3 regions of the Shewanella baltica genome follow, and region 3 is predicted to be linked to each of the others. Evidence: predicted binding sites of a transcription regulator. Region 3 holds the regulator's gene; each other region holds the start of a gene.
What was found. The regulator MetJ, encoded in region 3, represses methionine synthesis genes. The targets are predictions, from matches to a motif close to TAGACGTCTAGACGTCTA.
Positions count from the first base shown of each region.

Region 1: the regulator MetJ is predicted to act here: its motif matches at 5,569-5,586, upstream of metH (methionine synthase).
Region 2: the regulator MetJ is predicted to act here: its motif matches at 2,160-2,177, upstream of msrA (peptide-methionine (S)-S-oxide reductase MsrA).

Region 1 is NZ_UGYM01000002.1:3,653,329-3,661,168, reverse strand. Features, by position in the region: gene DYH48_RS16400 (hypothetical protein) at 1-1,177, shown strand, start outside; gene metH (methionine synthase) at 1,618-5,352, opposite strand; gene DYH48_RS16390 (histidine phosphatase family protein) at 5,798-6,529, shown strand; cobalamin riboswitch at 6,734-6,899, shown strand; gene DYH48_RS16385 (ABC transporter ATP-binding protein) at 7,000-7,840, shown strand, end outside.
Region 2 is NZ_UGYM01000002.1:2,184,789-2,192,628, forward strand. Features, by position in the region: gene DYH48_RS09785 (thiamine pyrophosphate-dependent dehydrogenase E1 component subunit alpha) at 1-650, opposite strand, end outside; gene astE (succinylglutamate desuccinylase) at 813-1,847, opposite strand; gene msrA (peptide-methionine (S)-S-oxide reductase MsrA) at 2,190-2,669, shown strand; gene pgm (phosphoglucomutase (alpha-D-glucose-1,6-bisphosphate-dependent)) at 2,781-4,433, opposite strand; gene seqA (replication initiation negative regulator SeqA) at 4,516-5,043, opposite strand; gene DYH48_RS09810 (alpha/beta fold hydrolase) at 5,341-6,117, shown strand; gene DYH48_RS09815 (DUF2788 domain-containing protein) at 6,219-6,440, shown strand; gene ybfE (LexA regulated protein) at 6,451-6,723, shown strand; gene fldA (flavodoxin FldA) at 6,778-7,305, shown strand; gene earP (elongation factor P maturation arginine rhamnosyltransferase EarP) at 7,418-7,840, shown strand, end outside.
Region 3 is NZ_UGYM01000002.1:4,170,129-4,177,968, reverse strand. Features, by position in the region: gene phsA (thiosulfate reductase PhsA) at 247-2,529, shown strand; gene DYH48_RS18650 (4Fe-4S dicluster domain-containing protein) at 2,542-3,108, shown strand; gene nrfD (NrfD/PsrC family molybdoenzyme membrane anchor subunit) at 3,111-4,058, shown strand; gene DYH48_RS18640 (sulfite exporter TauE/SafE family protein) at 4,163-4,906, opposite strand; gene metJ (met regulon transcriptional regulator MetJ) at 4,988-5,302, opposite strand; gene metB (cystathionine gamma-synthase) at 5,515-6,678, shown strand; gene DYH48_RS18625 (bifunctional aspartate kinase/homoserine dehydrogenase II) at 6,690-7,840, shown strand, end outside.

The DNA.
Region 1 (7,840 bases), 520 kb from region 3:
GATAAGCAAAGAGCAAGAAGGGCTTAATATTGATAGGTTTGATGCTAATTATATACCAGATGATATCAGTCCTGAATTGAAAATTGTTTCTAAAAAAATTAACTCGTTATGTGCGAGTAAAAATATTTCAATAGAAAATGCTGCAGCTATATTTAGCTCGCTTGATCGTTTTAATGAAATTGATAAAAATGCATTTTTTTTCTTCCAGCATGGTCGTGTTTTTCAAATGGTTAGTGATTATCCTGGTGCGGTAAAAGCATATGGGCGTTCAATCGTATTGACAAAAAATCCAGTAGTTATGCTGCAGTTAGCTAAATTATATGGTTCTCAAAATGAGACGCCTAATGCATTGAAGTTATATGAACAGTTAATTGACGGTCGTTATGCAGAGCCAGAAAACTCTTCAGCAAGATTTTCAAATGATGTTATATATGGGTATTTTATTTCTTTGCTATACCTAGGAGAGTATGAAGTTATTTTTGATAGAACTGAAGATATTGGCTCTCACAGGTATCGAGAGATGTTACTTCTTTTTCGTGCTGCAGCATTTAAGCGTAGTGTTGAGAATAAAGTCCATTTAGGAGGTGATGATTGTAAGCAAAAGCTAACTAAAAGTATGGAGATTTTTTCCATTATATTTAGAGAGTATGGCTATAAGAATAAGTCTTGTGTTGAATTCCGTAAACTTACAAGCGAGCTTGCACAGTATTGCTTTTATAATTACTTTAAAGATTCGGGATTTGCGTCAAGTGTTACTAAGTTTGTATCTGCCCATGCACATCAAGTTATGACTCAAATGGTTGCAGATTCAGATTTTTGTTATAAGTTTAAGAGTGTAATTGGAACGTTGTATCGTCTTAAAGTTGAGGGTAATTTTTTTGATAGTGATTATTGGCATGAGCTATTAGATTGCTTTATGAATGATAGTAAAGCCGTAAACAATGGATTTACAGTTGTTAAAGTTAGTTCAATACATGCTAGAGATTCTAGGAATTTTGTAATTTGTGTTGATAAAAATTCGGAAACATATTTAGTTCATAAAAAAACGCTAACTTCTGGAGCATCAAGATGTTGGGAACAAATTGATACCGGATTTCCATTGTGTATAAAACATCGACCAGATTTGAATGATTCGAGTAAAAAAATTGTTTACCAAACAACATTGTTTTATATTTAGTTTTTACGTAATTAGTTGATAAAAAGGGACTCTCATCGTCAATTGCACTGTAGTCGATTTCCAGCTATGTTTTGGTCTTGCTTTAAATAAGCCGAGAGATATATAACTCTTTGAATGCTAAAACTTTACCCTAGTGCCACAGAAGTTCACCGATCCCCTGCGAAGTTGCTGAAGGGCGTTGAAGAAAATAGCGTGACGCAGACAGGACGTCTGCGTAGCTTTCGGGGGGAAGGGACGCCCCATCGGAAGCGTTAGCTATTTTCGAATAAGCACGAAGCCACTAATCAATGCATGTAACTTCGCTAGGGGCGTCTTGGAGAATCCAAGGAGGATAGGACGAGCAGTCCTCCTTGGTCGGGTGTGGGGTGAAGCCCCACGACCTTTTCGGTCGCAAGACCGATCTTAGATCTCATACCGCGTTAGCGTAATAAAGATCCTGATTATTCAGGATCATAATCAAGCACTGGCGCTAGCCACTTCTCCGTCTCAGCTACAGTCATTCCTTTACGCTTCGCATAATCTTCCACTTGATCGCGGCCTATGTTACTCACGCCAAAGTAGCGCGATTTCGGGTGGGCGAAATACCAGCCCGATACTGCCGCTGTGGGGAACATGGCGTAGCTTTCGGTGATGTTCAAGTCGATAGTCTCATCGGGCTTGAGCAAGTCCCATAACAAGCCTTTTTCTGTGTGATCAGGGCATGCTGGGTAACCGGGTGCGGGGCGTATACCTTTGTATTTCTCGCGGATTAAGGCTTCGTTGCTTAACTGCTCATCGGCCGCATAACCCCAAAACTCTTTACGCACGCGTTCGTGCATCCGCTCGGCAAAGGCTTCGGCCAAACGGTCGGCTAAGCATTTGAGCATGATGGCGTTGTAGTCGTCGTGGTTGGCTTCAAAACGTGCCACATGTTCGTCTATGCCGTGGCCCGTGGTCACCGCAAAGCCGCCCATGTAATCGGCGACGCCTGAATCTTTTGGCGCGACAAAGTCGGATAGGCAGAAGTTGTCGTTACCGACACGCTCAAGCTGCATCCGCAGGTGATGTGTGGTCATTTCAACTGTGGTGCGCGACTCATCGGTATACAGCTCAATGTCGTCGTAATTGACGGTATTGGCAGGGAATAAGCCGATAACCGCTTTCGCCGTGAGCCACTTTTCTTCGATGATTTGCTTGAGCATGGCCTGACCATCGGCGAACAGCTTTTGCGCTTCTTCACCGACGACTTTATCGGTGAGGATTTCAGGGTAGTGGCCGTGCAGTTCCCACGAGCGGAAAAACGGTGTCCAGTCGATACGCTCAACTAAGTCTTCTAATGGATAATTATCAAATACTTGGCGCCCGAGCACGTTTGGCGTGAACGGAGTGTAGTTCGCCCAATCGTGTTGGCAGCGGTTATCGCGCGCCGCTTCGAGTGACACTATCTCTTTGCGCTTGGCTTGGGATAAACGCTTAGTGCGCATGTCGTCGTATTCGGCATAGGTTTCGTCTATGGTCGCTTGGCGAGTCTCGTTGTTGATGAGCTTACTCACCATAGGCACGGCGCGGGACGCATCGGCAATATAGATAGCGCCATGGGGATAATGGGGCGCAATTTTCACCGCTGTGTGGATTTTCGAGCAAGTGGCACCGCCGATGATCGCCGGAATGGTTAAGCCTTCGCGGTGGAAGGTTTTCACGTTATGCACCATCTCGTCCAGACTCGGTGTGATGAGGCCCGACATGCCGATGATATCGATATTGTGTTCTTTCACGGCGTCGAGAATTCTCTCCACCGACACCATCACGCCTAAATCAAATACCTCAAAACCGTTACAGGCGAGCACCACGCCGACGATATTCTTGCCGATATCATGCACGTCGCCTTTTACCGTCACCATCAAGATCTTGCCGTTAGATTGGCCTTCGACCTTTTCCTGCTCGATATAGGGGTTTAAGTAAGCCACGGCTTTTTTCATCACCCGCGCCGATTTCACCACCTGCGGCAGGAACATCTTGCCCGAGCCGAACAAGTCGCCGACCACGTTCATGCCGTCCATCAAGGCGCCTTCAATCACATCCAGCGGACGTTTTGCTTCTTGGCGAGCGGCTTCGGTGTCTTCATCGATAAATTCGGTAATGCCTTTGACGAGCGCATGGGATAAGCGTTGGCTCACCGGCCAGCTGCGCCATTCTAAATCTTCTTTCTTACCCACCTGTGCGCCATCACCGCGGAATTTCTCCGCGATTTCAAGTAACTGCTCGGTATTGCTTGAGCCTTCGACTGGGCAAGGCAAGTTAAGCACCACGTTTTCGACCCGTACTTTAAGCTCAGGATCGATATCGTCGTAAATGGCTAACTGACCCGCGTTGACAATACCCATGTCCATGCCGACTTTGATGGCGTGGTACAGGAATACCGCGTGAATCGCTTCGCGCACTGGGTTGTTACCGCGGAACGAGAACGACACATTCGACACCCCGCCCGAAATCATCGCGTGGGGCAGGGTGGCTTTAATCGCTTTGATGGCATCAATAAAATCGACTGCATAGTTGTCGTGTTCATCGATACCGGTGGCGATGGCAAAAATGTTCGGGTCGAAGATGATGTCTTCTGGCGGAAAGCCGACCTTATCAACCAGCACCCTATAAGCGCGGGTACAGATTTCGATTTTACGCGCCTTAGTATCGGCCTGACCTTGTTCGTCGAATGCCATGATAATGGCCGCCGCGCCGTAGCGTTTGACTAAAGTGGCTTGCTCAATAAACTTGGCTTCGCCTTCTTTAAGGGAAATAGAGTTAACTATGCCCTTGCCTTGAATACATTTGAGGCCAGCTTCGATCACTTCCCACTTAGAGGAGTCGATCATAATCGGCACGCGGCTGATGTCGGGCTCAGAGGCGATCAAGTTTAAAAACTTGTGCATGATCTCGGCGCCATCGAGCATGCCTTCGTCCATGTTGATGTCGATGATCTGCGCGCCGCTTTCGACCTGCTCGCGAGCCACATCAAGCGCTTGCTCAAACTTGCCTTCTTTGATCAGCTTTAAAAACTTGGCCGAACCTGTGACGTTGGTGCGTTCACCCACGTTAACGAACAGGGATTGGGCATCGATAGTCAGTGGTTCCAAACCAGCTAAGCGGCAGGCGACAGGGATATCGGGTAAAACGCGCGGGTTATGTCTGTCGACCGCTTCGCGAATAACGCGGATATGTTCAGGCGTACTACCACAACAACCACCGATAATATTGAGCATGCCTTCGCGCGCCCAATCTTCGATCACATTCGCCATGTCTTCTGGGGTTTCATCATAGCCGCCAAACTCGTTCGGCAGGCCTGCATTCGGATGCGCCGACACATAACATTCGGCGATACGCGATAATTCTTCGACGTACGGGCGCAGTTCTTTTGGTCCTAGCGCACAGTTAAGGCCGATAGATAACGGCTTGATATGGCGCAGGGAATTATAAAATGCTTCGGTCGTTTGGCCAGTCAGTGTGCGGCCAGAGGCATCGGTAATAGTGCCCGAGATCATGATTGGCAATCTGTCTTTAGAATGCTGACCAAATAAGTCATCAAATACCGATTCAATCGCAAACAGTGCTGCTTTGGCATTTAAGGTATCGAATATGGTCTCGACCATAATGATATCCGCGCCGCCTTCAATCAGCGCCTTGGTGGATTCTCGGTAAGCACTCACTAACTCATCGAAGCTGACGTTGCGATAGCCTGGATCGTTCACATCGGGGCTAATCGAACACGTACGGTTAGTGGGGCCTAACACACCAGCGACGTAGCGCGGAATGCCTGTGGCAGCAAAGACTTCATCACAGGCTTCACGGGCGAGGCGGGCGCCAGCTAAGTTAATTTCGGCGGACAGCGACTGCATGTCGTAGTCGGCCATGGCAATAGTCGTAGCATTAAAGGTGTTGGTTTCAATGATGTCGGCACCGGCGTTTAAGTAGTCGGTGTGAATTTGTTTGATGATGTGGGGTTGCGACAACACCAATAAATCGTTGTTGCCTTTGACGTCAGTGTGCCAATCTTTAAAGCGTTCGCCGCGATAATCCTCTTCTTCGAGCTTGTGGTCTTGGATCATAGTGCCCATGGCACCGTCTAAGATTAGAATGCGCTCAGCAAGCTGTTTACGAATGTCTGCCAATATCTGGCCGGCTTTGGTAGAGGGTATCGTCATAAATAATTACCTTAAATACAGCTAAGTTAAGTCCAAGCATCGACCCTTGTTATGCTAAGTGCAGGGTAAAGCGTGTTGTGCAGTCCAGATATCGGCTCTCGTTATCGACCCAAGTGAGTTAGCTAACTTAGTTAGGCTAAGTGCATTCCATTCTGCTCGGTCGATATTTGACTACTCGTTTTAGTTATTTATCGTTAGAGTTTAGTTTTGGACATTTAAACGTATAGACGTCCATAATACGCGACTTATGATTGTCAGGGCAAGGTCAAAATTGACTAACGACAATTGAGTCCTATCACCACTTTTCACCCAGTTTAACGGCTCTTTTTTTTAGGGCTAGTTGTTAGGCTATTTGCAGGGCTAGGGCGTAATTGAGTATATAGGACGACGGGTCTAATGTGGGTTTTCAACAAAATTTGCCATGAGTGATAGACATAGGAATACGATGAAACAAGTTCGATTGTTATTGTTACGCCACGGCGAGTGTGAAGGCGGCGCCATTTTACGCGGCCGTGTGGATGTGCCTTTAAGCGAAAAGGGCTGGCAGCAAATGTCGGCTGCTGTTGAGGCGCAGGCAAGTACCTGCAGCGCGATTTATAGTTCGACTTCACGCCGCTGCGGCGAATTTGCCCAAGCCTTTGCCGCCGAGCTGCATTCGACGGCGGCATTGATATCTGAGCCAAGGCCATTGCAGGCGCAGTTTTTGTCGGTTTTACAGGAAATCGACTTTGGCGATTGGGACGGTCGTCGGCTCGATGAGCTTTATCAGCAAGAGGGCGAAAGCTTAGCTGCCTATTGGCAAAACCCTTGGCAAACGCCGCCGCCCAATGGTGAGACTATGGCAAGCTTCGAGTCGCGGGTGAATGGCGCAATTGACCAGATACTCGCCGCCGAGTTTGAACGATTGACCGTCGACTCAGATAACGCCGAGCAGGCTGTGGGAGCGAGTCTGGGAGTGAGCGTGGCTGCGGGCGAACTGGCTGCCAAAGTATGGGTGGTGACCCACGGCGGAGTGATCCGTCACTTAATGGCGCGCGCCCTTGGGGTTGAACGGGCGGTGGGATTTTACAGTCAACTCGATTTACCCGTGGCGGCCGTGGTGAGCATTAATGTGCTGCAAGATGAACACGGCGTTTGTTACTGGCGTTTAGATTGGCCGAGCGGACGCTGCGAGTGATCCGCGTTGCCCTAAGGTGAAGATTTTTCTTGTCTTAGCAGCGTGATTGTCGATTGCCAATTAAGGCAAATATAGGATAATGCTTTTTCCTGACGTTACCCGATACACACGGCCTTGCAAGGCTGGTGGCAGTGTATCGGCTGACGTCACAGAAATAGGTGTTGGGAGTTTTGAGTGGTGCGAGTGTGTTCTGTGGCAACTATTGCCTAGACACGCTGCAAAGGCTTGAAATCAATCTCAACATAATAGGGAATCGGGGAGCTGCTTGTCAGTCAGCCCGAACTGTGCCCGCAACTGTGAGTGACTTTTTATATTGTTTTCAATACAAAAAGTGACGAGTCAGGAGACCTGCCTATTTCTGTTATCGCTGCGTGCAGCCTTAGTTCTCGAGCGGGTGACTCGAGGGAGCCGATGACAATGTGCACAACCTTTTTTTATTCAGGTTTGGACTCGCTAGGAGCACCACTTTGGTGAAACTCTCTGCCATCCAAACGAGCCATGCTTTGAATGACAGCGACACTCGCCCATCAGCGAGCCAGACGGTCGCGCTCGATGTCAGCCAGTTAAGCTGGTGTATCGATGGCAAAACCATTCTTTCCAATATTAACTTTGCGCTGTCAACGGGGCAGATGTTGGGTTTGATTGGGCCTAACGGTGCGGGTAAGTCTAGCTTGCTACGCTGTTTGTATCGGTTTGTTCGCCCGACTCAGGGCAAAATTACCTTGTTTGATCAAGATATTGAGCGTTTGTCGCCCAAGGCGTTTGCCTGCCGCGTCGCAGTAGTGCAGCAAGACACGCCGCATTATTTTGACCTAACCACAGAGCAATTGGTGAGCATGGGCTTAACGCCGCATAAGGGCATGTTCGATACCAATTCGAGCTGTGATGGCGAGCGCATTGCCAAAGCCTTAGAGAAAGTCGGCCTCAGTCATAAAATGCATCAACAGTACGAGCACTTATCTGGCGGTGAAAAGCAGCGTGCCTTGATCGCCCGCGCCATAGTGCAGCAGCCGCAACTGTTGATCCTCGATGAGCCAACCAACCACCTCGATGTGCGTTATCAAATCCAAATCCTCGAATTAGTGCGTAGCCTTGGCATCAGCGTGATTGCCTCTATTCACGATCTCAATTTAGCCAGCGCCCTGTGCGACAGTTTATTGTTGATCCATAACGGTGAAGTCAGCGCTATGGGCACGCCAACCGAGGTATTAACCGAGGCGCGAATTGGTGATGTGTTCGGCGTGTGCGCTCAGGTGTCGACCCATCCACAACATAAAAAGCCCTTAATCAGCTACTTCTATGGCTACCATG
Region 2 (7,840 bases), 2.0 Mb from region 3:
TAGCCATTGTTACGACAGAAGAAAATCACTGGACACTTCAATACTGCGGCCATGTTTAGACCGGCATGGAAGTCCCCTTCCGATGCAGCGCCTTCGCCAAAATAGCAAACCGCAACTTTGCGCTTACCTTGCATTTTTAAGCTGTAGCCCACACCCGTCGCCTGCGGGATTTGTGTCGCAAGGGGTGAAGAAATCGTTTGATAATGCAATGCCGCACTGCCGTAGTGAATGGGCATTTGGCGACCTTTACCAAGATCTTTCTCGTTACTGAACATCTGATTCATAAACTGTTCAGTGGTAAAGCCGCGATAACGCAGCGCCGCATGCTCACGGTATTGCGCGAGGATCACGTCTTCTTGATCGAGTGCGGCCACACTGCCGACAATCGCCGCTTCTTCACCTGTACAGGTCATATAGAAGCTGATGCGCCCTTGGCGCTGGGCACCTAACATACGTTCATCGAGTACCCGAGTGAATACACAGGTATCGTAAATTTTAGTGGCTAAGGTTTCATCTATCACAGGCAAAACCGCGGTTTCATAAGTGGTGCCGTCGGCTTGTAGAATTCGAAGGATAGGAATGTGTAGCGATGCCTTATCCAAGAAGCCGACACGGTGCACTGTATCAGTGTTGAGTGTTGCTTTGCTCATATTGTGCTCTTGTTATCTCATTACGCACCAAAGCGTTTTGATGCGTCTGTTTATACGAATATGCCCGACGAACATTACGTTAACGTAAACTACCTATCAACCATTGGCATAGCTCAAACCACAAGTTATCCCTGCCTCGCATGTATATATTGCTTTACAAGCCTAACGCACGTCCGCATTCACTGCAGGGATCAGGCAAATCACAGTGCGATTGCCAATAGGCACTTTGGCATTAGGGAACACGACAGACTCAAACTCATGTTCCACTTTAATTTCTTGCCCACCTTCCCGCGCTAATACAAAGCCCTTCGGGAAAGATCTGAAGTTTTCGACATCGGTTGCGAAGGTAAATTCAAAATCATCGAAATGTTTATTGATGACGCGGCACACTTGATACAAGTTAACCTTATCGGCATCAAATGCATCTAACTCCAACGGCTTAGCGGTGATCAAGCGCATAAACATTTCATGGGTCGCAATAAAACGCGTCATGTCGTTCTGCCCCATGGGATACACTTTGCCAAGCTCAATGGTAAAGGCATCGGCGCCGTAGCGTTCAGAGGAAAAATAGCTAAAGGTCGTGGTCGGTTCGTGGTGAAAAAGTACCGTATCGACACCGCTTGCGGCTAGAAACATGATTTGCTCGCCGCTAAAGGCACGCCCTGGACGATAGGGATAAATAGCGAACTTTTCATGCTTCGAGGCGCGCATCGCCGTGTGCAGATCATAATGAATGCGCTGACGACCATCGGCAACCGCAGTATAAAAACGGTCGACATAGGCTTCGAGTTTTTTGGCGCGCACTCGCTCAGGATTGACTAATCCCGGAGGAGTAGAATGCTCACCACTAAAGAGACGATTCATGTTCTCATCGATAATACGCGTGCCGTTATTAATCGCTAATGGATTACCAATCAGGAATAAAGTGCGCTGTTTCGCGATGATCTTTTGCTGTAAAAGCTGCTTAATTAAGCCATTGCAGAGTTCAATGGGCGCGGTCTCGTTACCGTGAACACCGCAAGAAAGGACAACATCTTTTCCTTCATTCTGGGCGGGCTCAAAAATGATAACGCCGGTATCCCACACTTCAACTTGGGTATGGTCGCCTAAGCTAAATGAAAACTCGCCATCGAACTGTTCAGGATGGGCTAAGGTGAGCGCTAAAAAATCCTTTGAATCTAACAGAGCTTGTAACACAGAATTCTCCTTATAATGGTGTGTAACAGTAACGGCGCAATAGCATCAGTGCAGATAGCAATAACCACTCAAGCATTCATCTCACCGCGGTTAGGCTGACTCGCACCTTAAAAAGCGGCTTCAATACTAACACATGTTTTTAATGCTGTTCTCAGACATTTATCGCCATAGGACCCAGTTTTGAACGGAATAAGATCAACGCGGCGCTTTGCTATGCCGAGTGTAAATTTCCCATGCCTTTATCGAAAAATCGTCCAGCATAAATATTCCTGCTAGAGGCTTGCTTTTGCGCGCGAGTTTTATCACAATCCTTAGCCATCTAGACTTCTATTGGATTTAATTATGGCGTTAGCAACCTTTGGTGCCGGCTGTTTCTGGGGCGTAGAGTATTTTTTTAGACAAGTGAATGGCGTATCGAATGCCACCTGCGGTTACATGGGCGGCAATAATAGCGCGACCACCTATGAAGAAGTCAAAAAAGGCAAAACGGGCCACGCCGAAGTGGTACAAGTGGAATTTGACCCTGCCCTGGTAAGTTATGAAGACTTGCTCGAGGTATTTTGGAAAAACCACAATCCAACCAGTCTGAACATGCAAGGCGGAGATATAGGCACTCAATACCGCAGCACGATTTTCTTCCATGACAGTGAACAAAAAGCCGCGGCAGAAGCCTCAAAATTAGCTTTTGCCCGCTCAGGTCGTTGGGGATTACGCCATATCGTGACTGAAATTGTGCCATTGCAACAGTTCCATGTGGCAGAGGAATATCACCAAAATTACATCGATAAGAATAACTTACCGAGTTGTCATATCGAGTACTAAATACGGTCAAATCAGCATGAGTTTAATACTCATAGCTTAAATAGACATAAACAAAAACGCACTCAAAACTGAGTGCGTTTGTTTTTAATACTTTATAAACCTACTGCTGCGTTAAGCGTTCAGCGCCTTATCAATTAATGCCTGCGCATCTTTGATGATTTCAGCTAAATGCTGCTCACTGATAAAACTCTCGCCGTAGATCTTAAATAACGCTTCAGTGCCCGATGGACGCGCCGCAAACCAACCATTCGCCGTAGTCACTTTGATGCCACCAATGGCCGCATTATTGCCCGGCGCATGGGTTAACACGTTTTCGATTGTCTCACCCGCAAGCACAGTGGCATTTAAGGTTTCTGCATTCAATAACGCAAATTTGGCCTTGTTTTCAAGACTGATTGGGCTATCGATACGCTTATAGAAACTTTGGCCAAATTGTTCTACTAGCTCTTGATGGCGTTGACCTGGAGTTTTACCTGTCACCGCAAGAATTTCTGCGGCAAGTAACCCTAGAATAAAGCCGTCTTTATCCGTGCACCACGTAGTGCCATCACGGCGTAAAAATGCCGCGCCAGCGCTCTCTTCACCGCCAAAGGCGATGGTGGCTTCGGCTAAACCATCGACAAACCACTTAAAGCCCACAGGCACTTCGAGTAATTTTTTGCCATGGAAAGCACAGATTTTATCGATAAGTGCACTCGATACTAAGGTTTTACCTATGGCTAAGGTATCGCTCCAATCCGGTCTGTGAGTCAGTAAATAATCGATAGCGACCGCAAGGTAGTGATTAGGGTCCATCAAGCCGGTACCTGGGCAGACTATACCGTGGCGGTCATAGTCAGGATCGTTACCAAGGCATAAATCATAAGATTCTTTATGGGCGAGTAACCCTGCCATCGCATAGGGAGACGAGCAATCCATGCGGATTTTGCCGTCTTTATCCAGCGTCATAAAGCTAAAGCTTGGGTCAACTTTATCATTGACTAAGGTGATATCGAGCCCATAACGCGCGGCAATCGGTGCCCAGTAGAAAATCCCTGAACCACCGAGCGGGTCAACGCCGATACGCAGCTTAGCGTTGGCAATCGCCTGCATGTCGATAACATTTTCTAAATCAGCCACATAGGGCGTGATCAAATCAATGGCGTTGACATAGCCTGAGGCCAGTGCTTCGGCATACGCTAATTTTTGCACGCCAGCTAACGCTTGGCGCAAGTAATCATTGGCACGCGACTCAATCCAAGCCGTGATATTACCTTCGGCCGGTCCACCATGGGGTGGATTGTATTTGATCCCACCATCTTGAGGCGGATTATGGGAAGGCGTGATGATCAAACCATCGGATAGTGCAGCACCTGTGATATTGGCCTCGCGATTGGCGCAAATCACCCCATGGGACACCACTGGTGTTGGCGTGAAACCATCATTCTGCTGGATGTGCACTGTGACTTTATTTGCCGCCAGCACTTCAATTGCCGATAAATAAGCGGCGTAGGATAACGCATGGGTGTCAATCCCGAGGATCAACGGCCCATTGATATTCACCGATTGGCGATAATCCACCACAGCTTGGGTAATCGCCCAAATGTGTTGTTGGTTAAAACTGCCATTAAAAGCGCAGCCTCTGTGCCCAGAAGTGCCAAAGGTGACGCATTGTGGTACGTCATCCATATTTGGCGTGATGCTGTAATAATGGCTCATCAGTTTTGGAATATTGACCAGATCCGTCTGATTAGCGATTTGTCCTGCCCTTTGATGTATTGCCACCTATAGCTCTCCTGCACTCAATTACAATTAAAAACAATGGTTAAACCTAGCTCAATAGCTGATTAAATGGCTCACCCGCGGATTAAACGCGCTCGGCGATGCCAGCTGCAACCGTTGCATCACAACCAAATTGCACTAAGACTTCAGATAAAATGGTGCGTTTCTTGGCGGTATTGTTGTTGCTTGTCACCCAGAATCCACTGGTACCGATTTCTTTAGGATTCGCAGAGGCACTCGCTTCGAGTAATTGCTCTTTCGAACGGGCAAAATACAAACGATCGCGCCCTTGGATCTGCAGAATTTGCGAGAACTGCTCTGGGGCTAATTGATACAGACTTTCGAGCAAAAAGAGGAAACGCCCTACCGCGCCTTTTTGTTGCGATAACAGATGTTCATCGACTAAGCGACTGAAGTCATTCACAGCAAGTGCAGCTTGAATCGGCTCAGCCTCTAAACTTGGTTGGCTTATCGCCAAAGGCTGAGGTGGTTCGACCGCATCGACGGACAGGCCGAGTAATCGACGAAGAATGTCAGAGGCGCTCTCACCAATACGTTCTGTTTTGCTGGCAATATGACGATAGAGCTCTTCATCAACTTCGATATATTTCATAACCTTAATTATCCTTTGTTATTCGACAGGCTTAACCGAAAAAAGTGTACCACAGCGATCGGGGCAGATCATTGCGATCGGTTACCAGTGTATCCATGTCTATCAATCTGATAAAGCGTCATTATTCTAAAAATGCGTGAAATAGCACAGCAAACTAGCAGATAATCGACAATTGCCGAAAAAGCGCCCAAGTTCATCGCCGCATACACGCCAAAGTAGCAACTGACTTGTCAAGCCAACGGCATTAAGGGCACAATTCGCGCCACGTTAAGCTAAACATATCCAACAGGAATCACCATGAACTTTGTTTCTACAGGCCAAGGATCCGCAGTACTATTGATCCACGGCTTGTTCGGCAACCTAGATAACCTCAAAGGCCTAGGGCAAGTATTAGAAAGCCAGTATCAGGTTATTCGTGTCGATGTGCCCAATCATGGGTTAAGTGAGCATTGGGATGAGATGGATTACCCTCGCCTCGCCACGGCCATGGTTGCATTACTCGACGAACTGGCTATTGAACGCGCTCATATAGTGGGTCACTCCATGGGCGGTAAAATCGCCATGGCGACAGCGTTAGCTCATCCAGAGCGCATTATCAGCATGGTGGCAGCAGATATTGCCCCCGTCGCCTATGAGCCAAGACACGATACAGTGTTTGCCGCATTAGCAAGTCTGCCCTTAGAAGGTCATACCGACAGACACTTTGCCCTTAACCACTTGATTGACAAAGGTATCGACGAAGCCACGGCGCAGTTTTTACTCAAAAACCTGCAACGTACCGATACGGGCTTTCGTTGGAAGCTGAACTTAAGTGGGCTAAAGGCTTGTTATCCCAATATTATTGGTTGGCACAATCAGGCGCCAAATCCAGTACAAAGCTATAGCGGCCCGAGTCTATTTATTCGTGGTGGTGACTCAAATTATGTCACTGGTGAGCACAGAAGCGCTATCATGGCGCAATTCCCTGCGGCGCAGGCGAAAACCCTCGAAGGCTGTGGTCATTGGTTACATGCACAGAAACCCGCCATCTTTAACCGGATTGTGTCTGAATTTATTGACAAACAAGCAATGTAAATCAGCAGCAAACTCGACCTAAAGCATATGGCAGCCGCCATCTTGATGTGATATATTCGCGCCTCTTTTGGCCTTAGAACACTCTCGAGGACTAAGAAAGTATGTTATCTCAGTACATGGAACAAATTGAAACCATCGGCCTGAACCTGTTTTTTGCCTCGATATTTTTCTTTATCGGCATGGCCATCCACGATGTGCTTAAACAAGGTAACGTGCCGAAATTTGGTCGATTTATTGTTTGGTTAGTGTTATTTCTCGGCTGCGCCGGGTTTATTGTAAAAGGTATTATCCAGATCACTTGGGAAGGCTCAGGGATCGGTTAACAATAAGAACATGGCAAAAGAAGCGACAGACAGAACCACCATTGACCTTTTTGCCAATGAAAAGCGCCGGGGCCGCCCACGAAGTAATCCTTTGTCCCGTAGCCAGCAGCTTAAGGTCAACAAACGCAATCAAATCCAGCGCGATAAAGCCAACGGATTAAAGCGAATAGAGTTAAAGGTGTCACAAGATTTGTATGACGCCTTGAATGAGCAGGCATTGGCCAGTAACATCAGCCGTAGCCAGTTAATCGAATTAATTCTTCAGCAACAAGTTGAGTGCTGAACGAGTACCAGCAAGATTAACGTAATAAGTGAACTAGACATTAAAGGATAGACAATGGCAACTGTAGGTCTTTTTTTCGGTAGCGACACAGGTAACACCGAAGCCGTAGCCAAGATGATCCAGAAAAAACTGGGTAAAAAAATGGTTGAGGTGAAAGATATCGCCAAAAGTACCAAAGAACAGATTGCAGAGTATGACTTGCTGCTGTTCGGCATCCCAACCTGGTATTACGGCGAAGCTCAATGTGACTGGGACGATTTCTTCCCTGAATTAGAGCAAATTGATTTTACTGACAAACTTGTCGCTATTTTTGGTTGTGGTGATCAAGAAGACTACGCTGAGTATTTCCTTGATGCCATGGGCATGGTTGGCGATATCGTTCAGGCGCGTGGTGGTATCATCATTGGTCACTGGCCAACTGCAAGCTACAACTTCGAAGCCTCTAAAGGTCAAGTTGATGACGACCACTTTATTGGTTTAGGTATCGATGAAGATCGTCAGCCAGAGCTGACCGAAGAGCGTGTCGATGCTTGGGTTAAGCAAATTTACGAAGAAATGTGCTTAGCTGAATTAGAAGACTAATTGGGCTAACTATTCGATTAAAGCGGCCTTAACGCCGCTTTTTTTATGCTTATATTTCTACTTGTTTCAATTATCTACTTGTTGTAACTAAGAATAACGACATACCACACTCATGACCAACACACCCCGCTCCACCCATTGGGATATCTTTTGTACCGTCGTCGATAACTATGGCGATATTGGCGTCACTTGGCGTTTAGCCAAACAAATGGCTAATGAGTACCAGATTCCCGTTAATTTGTGGGTCGACGACCTCGCAAGCTTCTCGCACATATTACCGACACTCGATCCACTAAAAAACGCTCAAAGCTTCAATGGTGTGAATATTATTCATTGGACTAAGCCTTTAGCCGTAGCGTTTGTCGCAGGGGAAATACTCATCGAAGCCTTTGCCTGTGAATTACCCGAACAGGTAAAAGCGCAGTTGGTTTATTTACATCAGAACGCCCCCGAATCTGTGCCTATCTGGTTGAATTTAGAATATTTAAGCGCTGAGGATTGGGTCGAAGGCTGCCATGGTTTGCCTTCATTACAA
Region 3 (7,840 bases):
TTTTAGTTGCGATAGATCACACCGAGCTTCCCCATGTGGTTTACCACAATATCCGCCTACCTCTTTCGGGATAACAATCTTTGTGGATGAGCAGTGTATTCAGCGGATGCTGGTATATCAGAAGATATGGCGGTGCTGTTTTAATGCTTTTATAACTAAAAAAGTAATCAAATCAGTGAGCAAACCTCTGCTCGATGGCGCCACAAATGGCGACTGACGGGTGGGATGAGCGTGATGGAGGTAACCATGATTGAGCTTAATAGGCGAACCTTTTTAAAGGGAGCGGGAGCGAGCAGCGCCACGTGTGCGTTAGCCAGTCTGCTGCCGGGCAGCTTAGCGGCATTAGAGAATAAGCAGCTAAAGGGCATGGGCAAGGAAATTGCCAGTATTTGTGAAATGTGTTCGACTCGCTGCCCGATTTCGGCGCGGGTGATTGAGGGCAAAAACGTCTTCATTAGTGGCAACAAGGCCGCTAAATCCTTTGGCGGTAAAGTGTGTGCCCGTGGCGGCGCAGGCCATAGTTTATTGTACGATCCACAGCGTATCGTTAAACCGTTAAAGCGGGTCGGCGAACGTGGCGAAGGCAAATGGGCCGAGATCAGTTGGGATGAGGCTTATCAACTCATCGCCGAAAACCTAAATAAAATCAAAAAAGAACATGGCCCAGAGGCAGTGGCATTCTCGTCAAAATCGGGCTCACAAGAAAAGCATTTGTTTCACCTCGCGACCGCCTTTGGTAGTCCCAATACTTTTACCCACGCTTCAACGTGTCCCGGCGGTTATGAAATTGCCGCTAAGGCTATTTTTGGCACTAAGGTCAAACGTGATTTAAGTAACTCTAAATACATCATTAACTTCGGCCATAACCTGTACGAAGGCATTAATATGTCCGAAACCCGCGGCATGATGGCGGCGCAAATGGACAAAGGTGCCAAGCTGGTGGTGTTCGAGCCAAGATTCTCCGTCGTGGCCGATAAAGCCGATGAATGGTACGCCATTCGCCCCGGCACTGACGTTGCCGTCGCCTTGGCGTTATGCCATGTATTGATTGAAGATAATCTTTACGACAAGGCATTTGTCACGCGCTATGTGGAAGGCTTCGAAGCCTTTGCCGCCGAAGTGAAAGCTTATACCCCTGAATGGGCCGAAACCATTTCCGATGTACCTGCCAAAGACATTCGCCGCATCGCCCACGAATATGCGGCAAAAGCGCCCCATGCCGTGGTCGATTTTGGTCACAGAGCCACCTTCACCACCGAAGAGTTTGAGATGCGCCGCGCCCTGTACGCCGCCAACGTCTTGATTGGTAATATTGAGCGCAAGGGGGGGATTTATATCGGCCAGAAACCCGGTGATTACAACAAGCTTGCCGGTGAAGCGGTTGCGCCCGTATTGGCCAAACCCGGCGTGAAAGACATGCCAAAACCAGCAGCGAAACGAATCGATCAGGTGGAAGAACAGTACGCCATGATGTGGACATCGGGCGGCGTCTACCAAACCATTCTCGATGCCACTTTAAGCGCTGTGCCTTACCAGTTACACGGCTGGGTGATGTCACGCACTAATCCAATGCAAACCATGACAGACAGGGCGCGCGTTGTTGAAGCCATGAAAAAGCTCGACTTTATCGCCGTGTGTGATGTGTATATCAGCGAAACCGCCGCCTATGCTGACGTGATTTTACCTGAGTCAACTTATCTTGAACGTGATGAAGAAATTGCCGACAAATCCGGTAAAAATCCCGCCTATTATGTGCGCCAACGAGTCGTTGAAACCTTAGGTGATACTAAGCCTTCTTGGCAGATCTTTAAGGATGTGGGTGTGGCTATGGGCCTTGGCGAGTTCTATCCATGGGAAAACATGGAAACCCTGCAAATGCTGCAGGTGAACCGCGACACTGACCTGCTGCGCCGGATCAAAGACGAAGGTTTTGTGAGCTTCGGTAAGCCAATTATGTTGTGCGAGCCTAAGATGGTTGCCGAGTTTATTAAGGCATACCCCAATGCGCGACCTGCCGATGAAGACGGCACTTACGCCAGTGCACTCACCTTTAAAACCCCGAGTGGCAAGATTGAACTCACCTCCGCGAAAGTGGAAGCCATGGCTCCGGGCCGTGGGGTGATCAAGTTCCGCGAAGTGCATCTTAAAAAAGCAGACGAGCTGTACTTTATCCAAGGCAAAGTGGCGGTGCACACCAATGGCGCCACCCACAATGTGCCTATGTTGGCGAACTTGATGTCGGATAACGCTGTGTGGGTTCACCCCGTCACTGCGGGCAAATTAGGGATCAGCAATGGCGACCCAATCCGCCTCACCAGCAGTGTTGGCACAGAAGAAGGCCATGCCTTAGTCACGCCGGGCATTCGCCAAGATACAGTGTTTGCTTACATGGGCTTTGGTTCTAAAAACAAAGAGTTGGTCAGAGCAACGGGCAAAGGTATCCACTGCGGTAACTTACTGCCGCACGTTACTGCTCCTGTGTGTGGCATGACAGTGCACACCACGGGCGTCACGCTGGCAAAGCGCTAATCGGAGGCTTAAATGAATAAACGATATGTAATGGTGCACGACGAGAACAAGTGCATCGGCTGCCAAGCTTGTAACGTGGCGTGTCGCAGTGAAAATGGCGTACCCGAAGGCGTTACTCGTCTGCAAGTGCGTGTGGAAGGCCCCTTCGGTGAGATGCCCAATCTGCATTTCAAATACCACAGGGTATCTTGCCAGCAATGTGAAGATGCGCCCTGCGTTAAGGTGTGCCCAACGGGCGCGGCCTATGTGGGTGAAGACGGCATTATCTCTATCCATACCGAGAAGTGTGTTGGCTGTATGTACTGTGTGGCAGCGTGCCCTTATAAAGTGCGCTTTATGAACCCAGAAACCAAGGCGGCGGATAAGTGTAACTTCTGTAAAGACAGTCGTTTAGCGCGGGGCGAAGAGCCAGCGTGTGTGACTGTGTGTCCAACCGATGCCTTAGTGTTTGGCGATGCTAATGATCCGCAGAGTGAAGTGGCCATCATGCTCAACACTAAAATTACATACCAAGATAAAACCCATTTGGGCACTAAACCTAGGGTATATCGCGTTCCTACCAAAAGAGGGGGGATTTGATTATGAACAATACTTGGGGCGACATGGCGCAATATGATCCTGTCACTTGGCACTGGGTCATCGCCGTTTACCTGTTTATGGCGGGGTTATCCGCGGGCAGTTTATTGATTGGCATTGGTTTACGCTGGGCGAATAAGGAACTCAGCGCCGGAGCCGAAAGCAGCATTCTTAAGGCGGCCGCCATTATTGGACCTGTGGCGATTAGCTTAGGTTTAGCCTGCTTAGTGTTTGATTTAACCAAACCCTTCCACTTCTGGCTGATCTTAATTCACTATAACTTCCAGTCAGTTATGGCAATCGGGGTGCTGGCGCTGCTGGCGTATTCTCCCTTAGCCTTTGCGTACGCCATTATTGTGCTGCGGGATGACTTACCAAAATGGGGTTTGGGTTTCCTAGCGCCTATCGCTACGTTACTTATGCCATATCGAAAGCTGATTGAAGTATTGTTGTTTGTCCTCGCCATTGGCGTAGGGGCTTACACTGGCTTCTTAATTTCGGCGATGAATGCTTACCCTATGCTCAACACTGCGGTACTGCCTGCGCTGTTTTTAGTGTCGGGTTTATCGGCGGGCGCTGCGGCAAACGCGGTACTGGCACTCTTGCTGTTTAAGACTGACAGCCACGATAAAACCTTAGTCAAGATGCACGGTTTAGAATTGCCTGTGATGGCGATTGAAATCCTGTTCCTGTTCATGTTGTTCTGCGCCTTGTACTTCAAGGGCGGCGCGGCGGCTGCGGCCTTAGCGTCGTTAACCTCTGGGCTATGGGCAAGCGTGTTCTGGATAGGGGTTGTCGGTATCGGCTTTGGTATTCCATTGCTGTTTATGCTGCTACCAGCCGCGACTCGCCACACTAAGGGCGCAATGATCATGGTTGCCTGCGCTAGCTTAACCGGCGTACTCGCCTTAAGACACTTTATTGTGTACGCAGGGCAAAGCTATTTAAGCTGAGTGTAATGGCTTTAGATATTGATAGATAAAGAAAAAGCACTGGCAATGTCAGTGCTTTTTTATTGTTTAAATCTTCAGATGGTTTGCCAGTACAAGTAGGGCGCTTATTGGGGCAATAACTCGATAACCGACTTCACCGTTAGCACTAAGGCGCTGATACTGCACAGGACTAAGGTCGCCATTTTAGTCTTGTCTTTATCGACACTGCCCACCAATCGCCCCGCGACTAAATACCCTAAAAGCACAGAAGGTAGCAACATTAAGGACAGCCACAGGTGCTTCAATTCTAATAAGCCAGTGATCGCCAGAATGACCATAGCTATGGTGGAGCTAAAAATGAAGAAGGCCGACAGGGCGGCGCGAAACTGCGAGGCATCTTTGCCTGACAATAGAATCGCCATCGGCGGGCCACCAATAGCGGCAATATTACCGAAAATCCCCGAGACGACGCCCGCCCCAAAGAGGGTTTTCTTATTCACTGGCAGGCTGAATTTATACAGGCTGAGGATAACCGCGACAGCCACAATGGCGGCGATGGATAACCCGAGTATGGGCTGAGGCGCAAACAGCAACAGACTCGCGCCGATAAAACCACCGGGCACGCGACCTAGGAGTGCATATTGCAAGCCATTGAATTCTAAATGACCACGTTCCCGGAATAAGGTCAGTAGCGAGATGGTAAATCCCATGGCAATAACGGGACCCGGTACGAGCTGCGGATCGACGATATACAGCAAAGGACTGGCGACAACCGCTAGGCCAAACCCAATCAGGCTCTGGGTTAAGGCGCCAAGAAATACAATCAGTGAGGCCAAGGCGAGAGTCTGTGGATCTATCATAGAAAACATAGGATTCCATATAAACAAAAAGGGATCGTTAACGATCCCTATTGATGAGCACTGTGATGTAACTTTGCCAGCGACAAGTCGCTATTCCATGTCTTCCCACTCGATCCCCATCTCGTCCATCAGCAACTTGGCTTCGGCGGGAATGCTGTCTGGGCTATCTTTTGACAGATCTTCATCGTTAGGCAATGGCTGGCCAGTGTAGGCGTGCAAAAATGCCTCACACAACAGCTCGCTGTTGGTGGCGTGACGCAAATTATTGACCTGACGACGAGTTCGTTCGTCCGTAAGGACCTTAAGCACTTTGAGCGGAATAGACACAGTAATTTTTTTTACTTGTTCATTCTTCTTGCCATGTTCAGCATAGGGGCTGATGTATTCCCCATTCCATTCAGTCATTGACTCACCTGTTATAACGCTAAATTCGGGGCAGATTTTAAACCCTTACAAAGAACAGTCAAATTATTGCTACTATTTCTTTGTGATTGCAAACAGATTTCTTTATGTTCAGACGTCTAAACGTCTTCACGCCTATTGACGATGGCCTTGGGCTTAGGTACATTTAGACGTCCAGACATCTCTATCAGTCTACCGAATTTAGGAGTCCACCCATGGCAGAGCGTCAATTAGCCACACTGGCAGTGCGTCAGGGTATCGAAAGCGATACTCAATATGGCGCAGTTGTGCCACCGATTTATTTGTCGACTAATTACGCCTTCGATGGTCATAAAAATCCCCGCGAATTCGATTACAGTCGTTCAGGCAACCCAACACGCTGTATTTTAGGCGAAGCATTAGCGCAATTAGAAAAGGGCGCCACTGGCATAGTGACCTGCACTGGCATGGCGGCCATCACCCTAGTGACCACTTTGCTCGGCCCCGATGATCTATTGGTGGTGCCCCACGATTGTTACGGCGGTTCTTACCGTTTATTTACTAATTTGGCGAAGAAAGGCCAGTTTAAGCTGATTGTGGTTGATCAAACCGACAGCCAAGCGTTAACCGCAGCGATCGCGCAAAATCCTAAGATGGTGTGGCTCGAAACCCCGTCTAACCCGCTATTGCGTGTGGTGGATATCGAGGCTATTGCTAAGGCAAGCCATGAGGTCGGCGCGCTAGTCGTGGTCGATAACACTTTTTTATCGCCGATATTGCAACAACCCCTATTGTTAGGCGCGGATATCGTTATCCACTCCACCACTAAATACATCAATGGTCACAGTGATGTGGTTGGCGGCGCTGTGGTTGCCAAAGATGCACAAATTGGCGAAAGCTTACATTGGTGGTCGAACACGTTAGGCTTAACGGGATCGGCTTTTGATAGTTACTTAACCCTGCGCGGCCTACGTACGTTAGCGGTGCGAATTCGTGAACATCAAGCCAATGCCCAGCGTATTGTTGAGGTATTGACGCAAAGCCCTGTGGTGAGCAAAGTTTATTACCCCGGTCTTGCGGATCACCCTGGTCACACCATTGCAGCCAAGCAACAAAAAGGCTTTGGCGCTATGCTGAGTTTTGAGCTCAAGGGCGGCGAGGCCGAAGTCGTGGCCTTTTTAGGTGCACTCAGCTTATTTAGCGTGGCGGAAAGTTTAGGTGGCGTTGAAAGTTTAGTGGCCGTGCCCGCAACTATGACCCACAGAGCCATGGAGCCGCAGGCGCGTTTTGAGGCAGGCATTAAAGACACCCTATTGCGTCTATCGGTGGGTATTGAAGATGCCGCCGATTTAGTTGCAGATATTCAAGCAGGATTAGCCGCCGTTGCGGCTTGTCAGTAGAGGAATAATAGATGGCACGTTGTCACTTACATAAATTTGGTGGCTCCAGTTTAGCGGATGCCGATTGTTATCGCCGAGTCGCCCATATCCTGTTAACCCATGGTCATAGCGATGATCTTGTGGTGGTCTCTGCGGCGGGTAAGAGCACGAATTTCCTGTATAAATTATTAGCGCTGCGCGACGCGGGTCAGTTGTGGCAAGAAGAATTACAAGTGCTGACCAGCTATCAACAGGGGTTGGTAGAGCAGTTATTGTCGAACGAACAAGCCCGCGATCTGCGTGAGCGTTTGGCGACAGATCAGGCGCAGCTCATCAGTTTATTGTCCCTCGACGAACGCAACGAATACCAAGTTAACCATGTGGTGAGCTTTGGCGAGCGTTGGTCGGCGCGCCTGATGGCGGCGCTGCTGCGCGAATCTGGTGTGGCGGCAAGCCATGTGGATGCCTGTTCAATTTTAGTGGCCGATGAAGCCGCCGTGCCACAAATTCGGGTGCAGGAATCCCGCGCAAAAGTACAAGCGCTGTTGGCCGCCCATCCAAATGAACGACTAGTGATCACTGGCTTTATCTGCGCTAACGAGCGCGGCGATACCTTATTACTCGGTCGTAATGGTTCCGATTTTAGTGCTAGCTTGATTGCTAGCCTTGCCGATATTGAGCGCGTGACCATTTGGACCGATGTGGAAGGGGTGTTCAACGCCGATCCGAATAAGATCAACGATGCTAAATTATTGAAAAGCATGTCACTTGCCGAAGCCGACCGCTTAGCGCGTTTAGGCTCGCCGGTATTGCATTCGCGCACTTTGCAGCCTCTGTTTAATACCGAAGTGAGTTTAGCGGTGCGCTCAAGTTATGCATCACACACCGACTTTACCTTGATTGCGCCCCACAGTTCGTCGGCGAGCGCGCCTGTGGTGACTAACCTCAATGCAGTCGTGCTGTTCGGCTTTAAGCTTACGGGCGAATTAACAAGCCTATTAGATTCGTTGATCGCCGCAGGCTTAAGGCCATTGGCCCATTGGACCTCTGCCCATCAAAGGGTTGAGCTTGCCTATACCGCTGAAAATCAAAAACAAGTACAAAGATTACTCGATGCCGAGGCAGAAGCATTAGGGATCAGCGATCAGCAGATCAACACAGATCTCGGCCTAGTGGCGTTAGT